DNA from 3 places in the Kosakonia sp. SMBL-WEM22 genome. Region 3 is predicted to be linked to each of the others. Evidence: predicted binding sites of a transcription regulator. Region 3 holds the regulator's gene; each other region holds the start of a gene.
What was found. The regulator LexA, encoded in region 3, represses DNA repair genes until DNA is damaged. The targets are predictions, from matches to a motif close to TNCTGTATGTACATACAGNA.
Positions count from the first base shown of each region.

Region 1 (3,280 bases), 2.2 Mb from region 3:
GTTGTCACAGGTGTTGCCGGTAACCGGGTTGGATTCACCCATGCCACGTGCAGAGATTTTGTTCGCCGGGATACCTTTGGAAACCAGGTAATCAACAACGGACTGAGCACGTTTCTCAGAGAGACCCTGGTTGTAAGAGTCAGAACCGATGCGGTCGGTGAAGCCCAGAACCACTACGGAACCGTCTTTCGGATCCAGGTTGCTCAGCTGGCTGTAGAGCTGATCCAGCGCCTGCTGACCTTCTGGTTTCAGGGTAGCTTTGTTGAAGGTGAACAGAACGTCAGACTTCAGAGTGAAGTGCTTGGTCTGTACTTCCGGAGCCGGAGCAGGAGTCGGAGCAACTACCGGTGCGGAATCTTCCTGCTGACCGAAGCGGTAAGAAACACCTAAGCTCAGCAGACCGTTGTCCGGGCGGCCACCAACGGTGTTCGCGTCACCAATGTTGTTGGTCCACTGGTATTCCAGACGGGTTGCAACGTCACGAGTAACTGCCCACTCAACACCACCAGCGAAGACCGGAGAAACGCCGGTATCGTGATCTTTGAAGCCCTGGTTGTTTTTAGCGTCTGCGCGCCAAACCATACCACCCAGACGGGTGTACAGGTCAACGTCATCAGCAATCGGGTAACCCAGTTTAGCGGTCAGCTGAACGCCCTGAGCTTTGAATGCGCCGTTTACATCGCTGCCTTTGTACGGCATACGACCCAGCCAGTCATAGCCCATTTCAAAGCCAACGTACGGGTTAACCTGATAACCACCGAACGCACCAGCGCCTAACTGGCTCTCGTGAGTCGGGCCATTGTTAGGGATCTGGTTGTTACCAATATCGTGGAACTGAGACCAGCCCAGTTTAGCACCGGTGTACCAGGTGTTATCTTTCGGAGCGGCCTGCGCTACGGTAGCGAAGCCAGCCAGTGCCACTGCAATCGCGATAGCTGTCTTTTTCATTTTTTGCGCCTCGTTATCATCCAAAAATCGCCATGGAAATCTCGTTGAGAAGTCACGGTTAAATCCTTCACCGGGGGCATTGCTCACTGACAACTCTGCAGATATCTTTACCGATATCTTTGGCTTATGCCGAGCACCCCTGGCGATGTAAAGTCTACAACGTAGTTGGAAACTTACAAGTGTGAAGTCCGTCAGGCATATGAAAAAAAAGGCTTTGTGTACACAAAATTTAACATTTGTGCTGAAATATCACTCATCCTTGATGTGCGGCAAACCACGCCGCACAAGCTTTGCGGCTCTATTTGGTTAATAAATAGGGGATGCTGACAGATAAGAAAAATAATCCCAGGAAAACTCCTAAATTTACTCAATGATACAAATTTGAGTGAATTTTTATTCCGGAAAGCTGTCTCGCAGCGAGGGGATTGCGACGAATTGGACGCATAACAAAGCCGATCGCATTTCCCTCCTCAGCTGCCAGTGCAAGGCGGCGATGTTCATCTTCCGTCAACTCCTCAGTATGCCAGCCGATAACAACGCTGAAATTACCGGTACGTAAAGCCCGGATCATTGAATCCAGCGTGACGCCTGGAGAAAGTTGGTTAATTTGCATCACTTTCGTCAGCGGCAAACCTGCAGACTGAAGCCATTCACGGCTTAATTTCTGTTGCGGTGTTAACCACAGCTGCCAGCGTGACTGCAGACCGAGTTGCTGCAGCAGTGGCAGCAATAATAGCTGGGTCATCATGGGCTGGTCTTCATGGTAAACCACTTCGCTAATAAGCCCGGTAGCGAGAGTGGTAGTTTCGCTCTGGTTCAATGTTTGGCGTGCGGAAGCGGATGTTTTCGAACGATTAGCATAGCCTGAAGTGTGCATAAGCAATCCAGCCCTTTGAGTTACTGTATAAACATACAGTACCTGCAGAGTGTTTAAAGATCAACCTCAATTTCTGAAAGCATCTCGCATTTTTGTTTTGTGCCTGCTACTCAATACAAAATTTGCTTGCTGTCTCGCGCGCAGTTGCCTATGTTCCTGATTACTGGATCCGTTCACAGGAAAACGCATTACCAGGTGATTTATAAAGGAAAAATCATGGAAGACTTATGTTATCAACGGATATATCAATCGCGCGAATATCTCACTTCACTCGGACAAATTAGCCATCGCGCCCACTTTGGTGGTTATAGCCTTGCAGTGGATAACATCGTTTTTGCGATGATAGCCGAGGGGAAACTGTACTTACGCGCCTGTGACGAAAGCGCGCAGTATGATGTAGTCCGGCGTGCACCACTTTTAAATCTTAAAAAGCGGGGGCGGCAGATATCGTTAAATTATTACTACGTCAGCGACAATGTATGGGGCGACCGCGGCTTGCTGCTGAAGCTTTCAACACTGGCGCTTGATGCAGCAAGGCGGGCGAAAGCGCAGCGCGAAAAACTTTTTCGTCTGCGCGATCTACCCAATCTTTCCAGTCAACTTGAGTGTCAATTGCAGCAGGCTGGCATCAACGATGCACAAATCCTGCGGCTACTTGGTGCAAAAGTTTGCTGGCTCCGGCTTCGGAAAATGAACAAGCAGCTCAGTGTAAAAGTTTTATTTGCACTGGAAGGGGCCATCGTCGGCATTCACGAAGCAGCGCTACCGGCAAGTCGTCGCCAGGCGCTGCTTGCGTGGGCCAATGATGTGATGAAAAAAGGAGCAAACCCTCTCTAGACTATTTGGCTTTTTAAACGAGAAACTTCCGGCAAAAGCGCTATCAACAGGCCAATCTGTTGTAATACAAGCGGCTCTTTGCTGTCAGGGCGCGGATCCAGTTGCTTGATGCGCTGCGATAAATCAGCAAGCGCATCCTGCACGCGACCTTGATCGGCAGGCGAATGTTGGAGGGCATCATCAACATAACACACCGCGTCATCCAGTAGACGCAACACCTCCGGTTGGGCTAATTGCTCGCGATGGGCTCCCAGAGCAGAAATGTAGCTTATAAAAGTCTGATTTAGGCAAAGCAATCTGAAAGCCTTTTCACGAAGCTCAGGTGAGGTACCTGGTTCCGAAGACATATTTGACACGACCGAAGCCAGTTCGGCATCGCGGTTATAAGCATTACGCCTCGCGATACGGTAGGCAAGCCGGTTATCACGCCCCTGATGATACTGCTCAAGAATTGCATCAAGATAACGACAGTTGGCGTTAAATGCCTTCTCTGTGACGCTCGCAAGGTTCCTGAAGCGCCAGTCTGGCCAGATAAAACTCACTGCCGCCCAGGCGATAGCACAGCCAATCAACGTATCTATAATGCGCGGGATTGCTACCTCAAATCCTTCGCCAAGT
Region 1 is NZ_CP051488.1:1,847,814-1,851,093, forward strand. It holds gene ompA (porin OmpA) at 1-948, opposite strand, end outside; gene sulA (SOS-induced cell division inhibitor SulA) at 1,316-1,825, opposite strand; gene HF650_RS08735 (TfoX/Sxy family DNA transformation protein) at 2,042-2,662, shown strand; gene yccS (YccS family putative transporter) at 2,659-3,280, opposite strand, start outside.
Region 1: a site for LexA is predicted at 1,847-1,866, ahead of sulA (SOS-induced cell division inhibitor SulA). Genes of this name have one in related genera too.

Region 2 (3,280 bases), on a different replicon from region 3:
GCTGCACCAGGTTACCGGTTGTGACCTGTGCGGTTAATCAGACCGGAGCTTCGCACGGCGTCCTGCCGTGCTTGTGTGAGCAGGGTGCCAGAACCACCTGGCTTATCCAATCCGGGCCAGGGGGATCTCTTTCAAGCGTGTGGTGTAGGCAGGACTGAGCATTTCTCGTTTCATTTTCCACTGGGGGGCGATGCCACGGCCGGCAAACCAGACCTGACCGAGGCCGGACTGATTTATGCCGTCCAGGACGTTCATCAGTTCCTGGCTGTGCGGGCGGGGCGGCTGCTCATCAAACAGGTTCAGCTGGGCCAAGCCGGTGGCGGTAAAGTCATTCAGCATGATGCCGGCTTTGGCATACCGGTGGCCACCGCGCCAGATAGGCTCCAGCCCGCGCATGGCGGCCGCAATGATATCGCGGGTGTCCTGAGTAGCGGTGAGAAGCTTTTCAACCGCCACGTTACCGTAATAGGGCTCTGAAGCGGAATAGGGCGAGGTCTTGATGAAAACAGAGATGTGCCGGCAGTACTGGCGCTCACCGCGCAGTTTCTCGGCTGCGCGCTCTGCATACTGGCAGACTGCCTGCCGCATGTCTTCGAGGGTGACAATTCTCTCCCCGAAAACGCGGGAGCAGACAATCTGCTGCTTCGCCGGCGGCGCTTCCTCAAGCGGAATACAGGATTCGCCGTTGAGCTCACGCACGGTGCGCTCGAGCACCACACTGAAATTCTTCCGGATGAAGGCCGGGTTTGTGCGGGCCAGCTGCAGGGCCGTGGTGATCCCCATTGTGTTCAGGGTGCGCGCGATACGGCTGCCGACGCCCCAGAGCTCCTGGACAGGCTGCAGGGAGAGCAGTTTTTCCGTCCGGGCGGGATTGCCTGGTGTCAGCGCAAGGACGCCCCGGAAAGCGGGCCATTCCTTGGAGGCCCACTGCGCGGATTTGGCCAGCGTTTTGGTCGGTCCCATCCCGACGCCGATGGTGCGCCGGGTGCAGGTCTGAACGTGCGCGCGCAGCTGCGCCCCGAACGTTTCATAGCTGATGGCCGTTTCCAGCCCCCGCAGATCGAGAAACATCTCGTCGATGGAGTACTGCTCAACGCGTGGCGCCATCTCCTCGAGGCAGGACATGACCCGGTTACTCATACTCGCGTAAAGCTCATAGTTACTTGAAAATACGTGTATTTTCTCTGCGAAGGTTTGTTCGCGGATTTTAAACCACGGATCGCCCTTTTTTATGCCCAGCCGTTTTGCCTCCGGGGAACGGGCGATGCAGCATCCGTCATTGTTCGACAGCACCACCACCGGCCAGCCCTTCAGGTCGGGGCGAAAGACCTTCTCGCAGGAGGCATAGAAACTGTTCACGTCAGCTAGTCCAAAAATTTTATCACCTCGCGGGTGCGGTGGATGATGTGGGTGACCACGCCGAAAATCTGGAGCTCATCCGGATCGGGATAAATGGGCGGAAAAGCCGGGTTCATGGGCTGCAGACACAGTTTCGGCCGTGTCTGCAGCCGCTTTACCGTGAATTCGGCCCCCATACCGGCCACGACGATATCGCCGTGCTCCGGCTTCATGGCGCTGTCGACAACCAGCAGGTCCCCGTTAAAGAGGAAACCGTCCCGCATGCTGTCGCCGTGGGCGCGCAGATAGTAGGTCGCGCTGCGGTGTCTGATGCAGTACTCATTGAGATCCAGCTCCTTTTCCACATAGTCCTGGGCGGGAGGCGGAAAACCACACGGCACCATCTCCAGAAACAGCGGCAGAGCCAGAGCCTGCGCGCTTTCGGTCGGGGTCAGCATCATGAGGTTTATAACTCCACCCCTTGTTGTTAGTTTACTGTATGTATAAACAGTATATTTACAGATTTCCGGAAGAAGCAAGGATAAAGGGCAGCGAAAAAGGCAACTGCCTGGCAGGTATACAGAAAAAAGACCGGGAGTCGCGTCAGCATGTGGTCATCACGCCGCTCCGGCAAGAACCTGATACTTCTTTATGCTCTTCTCTTGATTTGCTATTATTTATCTCTTATTTGTCTCTTATAGTTCTTGTAATGTGCCCGGATATTGCAATAGAATCCTTATTATTCTCTTATTTATCTCTTATTTATCACTTAAAGTTATCCGGAGAAACGGCATGAAATTCTATGTGGACGACGGCTCGACCAACATCAAGGTTCTGTGGGAAGACGAAGACGAAGGCGAGGTGCGCACGGCGATCAGTCCGAACAGCTTCAAGCGCGAATGGTCGGTCGCCTTCGGCAGTAACACCGTGTATAACTACGCCCTGAACGGGGAGCACTACAGCTTCGATCCGATCAGCCCGGATGCCATCATCACCACAAGCGTGGGCTGGCAATACAGCGACGTGAATGTTGTGGCGGTACACCATGCGCTGCTGCAGACCGGCGTGGAGCCCTGTGACGTGGATATCGTGGTGACCCTTCCGCTGGCAGAATTTTATGACCGTGACAACCAGCCCTCAGCCGAAAATATCCGTCGCAAGGAAGCGAGCCTGATGCGCCCGCTGACGCTGAACGGGGGCCGCACCTTCACTGTCCGGAGTGTGCAGGTGATGCCGGAGTCCATCCCGGCCGGCTACCGGATTGTACGGGATATGGATGAGCTGGATTCCCTGCTGATTATCGATCTGGGGGGCACCACGCTTGATATCTCACACGTTATGGCCCGCATGCGCGGTATTTCACGTATTTACGGCAATCCCCAGCTGGGCGTGTCCCTGATGACCCGTGAGGTGCAGGCCGCGCTGGCAGTTGCCGGTACCCGCAGCAGCAGTTATCTCGCGGATGAGATCATCATCCACCGGAATGACAGCGACTTCCTCCGCCGGCGCGTGAATGATACGTCACGTCTTGAGCTGGTCACTGCCGCGCTTCAGGACTCGCAGAACCGCCTGATTAATCGCGTGACCGATGCTGTCAGCAGCTTCAGTGGCTATTCTCATGTTATGGTTATCGGTGGCGGTGCAGAGCTCATCGCTGACGCGGTCAGAAAACAGTGTGGTGTACGCGGGGAGCGCTTTTATATCAGCGACAATACGCAGTTTGACCTGGTAAATGGTATGCATGAGATTGGTTAAAAATGGAAAAAGCCGACCCACGACGCAAGATCCTGTTCTACCTCAATCCTGAGAGCAACGCAGCCGAGCGCTACGTGTGTGAAGAAACAGACAGGCTGCCACAGGGTGAGCGCGGGAAAGTCTGGCGTGCAGCACTGCTGGCCGGCTTTGCGCTGCGCAAACAGGATCCGCGGCTGCCGAACATGCT
Region 2 is NZ_CP051489.1:150,203-153,482, reverse strand. It holds gene umuC (translesion error-prone DNA polymerase V subunit UmuC) at 103-1,377, opposite strand; gene umuD (translesion error-prone DNA polymerase V autoproteolytic subunit) at 1,365-1,799, opposite strand; gene parM (plasmid segregation protein ParM domain-containing protein) at 2,131-3,093, shown strand; gene HF650_RS25000 (plasmid partitioning/stability family protein) at 3,096-3,280, shown strand, end outside.
Region 2: a site for LexA is predicted at 1,832-1,851, ahead of umuD (translesion error-prone DNA polymerase V autoproteolytic subunit). Genes of this name have one in related genera too.

Region 3 (3,280 bases):
TGGCGAAACCGCAGATCGTTATGCACCCTCAGCATTAGCGAACCAGCTGCCGTTGCGCCAGTGATGCCGCCAGATGAGCGCCAGTGTGATACCGCGTAGCGCGAGGAACACCGTAAGAGAGAGCCATAAACCGTGATTGCCAAGCAACGGCACCGTCAGCAGGGTCAGGCCAAAACCGGCAGCGGCAACCGCCATACTGTTACGCATTTCAGCCGCGCGCGTTGCGCCCACAAACATGCCGTCGAGCAAATAGCACCACACTCCCACCAGTGGCAGTACCACCTGCCAGATAAGATAGTGTCCGGCCACCGCCTGCAGTTCAGGAATGGAGGTCAACAGCGCAATAATCATGCTGCCCGCCAGCGCGTAGACAAGAGCAAACGCGAGCGCCACAAACCCTGCCTGACGACAGGCCGCACGCCAGACATGCAGCAGTTGGCTGCCATCGCGCGCGCCGTAAGCCTGCCCGGAGTGGGCCTCAACGGCATAGGCAAAGCCATCCAGCGCATAGGCGGTAAAGGTGAGAAACATCATCAGCACCGCGTTGGCAGCGACCGTTTCGCTGCCAACGCGCGCGCCCAACACGGTGATGGAGCCGAAACAGAGTTGCAGCAGCAGCGAGCGCAGCATGATATCGCGGTTGAGAGCCAACAAACGGCGAACGCCGCCGCGCCATGCGGATGTTAGCATTGAGAGCGAGATAGCCTGCCGGCGTAAGACCTGCCACACCATCAGCAAGCCGATAAAGAAGGTGACGTACTCCGCGATAACCGTGGCGAGTGCGGCGCCCTGCACATTCATATGCAGCCCCATCACCAGCCAGAGGTCGAGGAGGATGTTGAAGAGGTTACCCACCACCAATAATATCACCGGGGCGCGGGCATACTGGACGCCGAGCAGCCAGCCAAGCAGCACCATATTACCCAGCGAGGCTGGTGCACTAAGCCAGCGGATCTCAAGAAAGCGGCGCGCCTGCGCCAGCACCGCCTCGCTGCCGCCGGTAATGTGCAGCGCCAGGTCGATTAGCGGCGAGCGTAACAACGCGATGGCAGCACCCGCGCCGAGCGCCAGCAGCAGAGGCTGCACAAGCGCACGCGTCAGCGCTGAGGGATTTTTCGCACCGAATGCCTGGGCGGTCAGCCCGGTGGTGCTCATACGCAGAAACAGCAGCAGCATAAAGAGGAAGCTGGTTGCCGTTGCACCAATCGCCACGCCGCCGAGGTAGACGGGGCTATCCAGATGACCGATTACTGCCGTATCGACTAAGCCCAGCAGTGGAACGGTAATATTGGATAAAATCATCGGCAGCGCAAGCCGCCACAGAGCTTTGTCGGATGCGGTTAACAGCGCCATAGCGTGAACATCATTACATTAAAGAGGAGAAGCGTGGCGCTGCGGCGCGCAACGTGGCGCCACAGCAAAGAAAAGAGGCTTTACAGCCATTCACCGTTACGGATCACGCCGACCGCCAGCCCTTCAATGGTGAAGTTCTGTTTGCGCAAATCGACCACGATCGGCGAGAAGTCGCTGTTTTCTGCCAGCAGTTCAACGGTGTTGCCATGTTTTTTCAGGCGTTTCACCGTCACTTCATCTTCGATACGGGCAACGATAACCTGACCGTTACGCGCATCCTGCGTTTTATGTACCGCCAGCAGGTCGCCATCCATGATACCGATATCTTTCATCGACATCCCGCTAACGCGCAGCAGGAAGTCAGCATGGGGTTTAAAGAGATTTGGATCGACCTGATAGTGGCTTTCGATATGCTGCTGCGCCAGCAGCGGCTCACCCGCAGCGACGCGACCAATCAGCGGTAGACCGGCATCGTTTTCCTCTTCCAGCAGCAGGCGAAGACCGCGCGATGCGCCAGATACGATTTCGATCACCCCTTTGCGCGCCAGCGCTTTAAGGTGTTCTTCGGCTGCATTTGGGGAACGGAACCCCAATTGCTGTGCGATTTCCGCACGCGTCGGTGGCATACCGGTTTGGGTGATGCGATCGCGAATCAGATCGAACACCTCTTGCTGCCTGGCCGTTAATGCTTTCATCCCGCCCCCTGGGTGTATATACAGTTATGCTGTGAGTATATACAGTCAACGGCGATTTTGAAACCACATTTAAGCAAAAAACCAGAGCGTTATCGAATTATGGAAACGCTATCGAAAATGTGACCAAAGAAGCGAGATCCAGGTAAAGAGCGCCAGTAAAATTGTCATCAGCACCGCTGCCGAGCCCATATCCTTTGCCCGGCCGGAAAGCTCATGGAATTCAGGGCCGATACGGTCCACAACCGCTTCGATAGCGCTATTGAGGATTTCGACAATCATCACCAGCGTGACCGAGCCAATAAGCAGGACGCGAGTAATGACATCTATATCCAAAAATGCAGCAATAATAATAGCCACAACAACAGCTACGCCCTCCTGGCGAAAAGCAGCTTCATTGATCCAGGCTGCGCGTACACCTTTCCACGAATATCCTGCGGCTTTAATGATCCGGATAAAACCGGTGGTATTATTGGCCATGAAAAGAACCTTTTTAACTATTAAGCGTCAATGAGTAGTGGTACACGCAGCGGTACCACAGAAATTATGCGTGCTTTCTGATATTCTTGCGGCGCAATGGCACTATTAATAACCAGAGGCTTTACACCCTTTATGTCCGGCTGGCCACGAATTTACTACAAATTACTGAACTTACCATTAAGCGTGCTGGTAAAAAGTAAATCGATCCCCGCAGAACCTGCACAGGAACTGGGGCTCGACACATCACGACCTATTATGTATGTGCTGCCTTATAACTCAAAGGCAGACTTAATGACCTTGCGCGAGCAGTGCCTGGCGCATGAATTACCCGATCCCCTCGAACCACTGGAGATCGATGGCGCGCTGCTGCCACGCTATGTGTTCATTCACGGCGGCCCGCGCGTATTTACCTATTACACGCCGAAAGAAGAGTCGATAAAACTGTTCCATGACTACCTGGATTTACACCGTAGCCATCCCGATCTGGATGTGCAGATGGTGCCGGTATCAGTGATGTTCGGTCGCTCGCCAGGGCGTGAAAAGGGTGAAATCAATCCGCCGTTGCGCATGCTCAACGGTATTCAGAAATTCTTCGCTGTTTCGTGGCTTGGTCGCGACAGCTTTGTGCGCTTCTCCCCGCCCGTTTCGCTGCGCCGCATGGCGACCGAACACGGTACGGATAAGATCATCGCGCAAAAACTGGCTCGCGTGGCACGTATGCACTTCGCACGCCAGCGTCTGGCCGCTGTTGGCCC
Region 3 is NZ_CP051488.1:4,695,973-4,699,252, forward strand. It holds gene dinF (MATE family efflux transporter DinF) at 19-1,353, opposite strand; gene lexA (transcriptional repressor LexA) at 1,434-2,048, opposite strand; gene HF650_RS22700 (diacylglycerol kinase) at 2,157-2,525, opposite strand; gene plsB (glycerol-3-phosphate 1-O-acyltransferase PlsB) at 2,658-3,280, shown strand, end outside.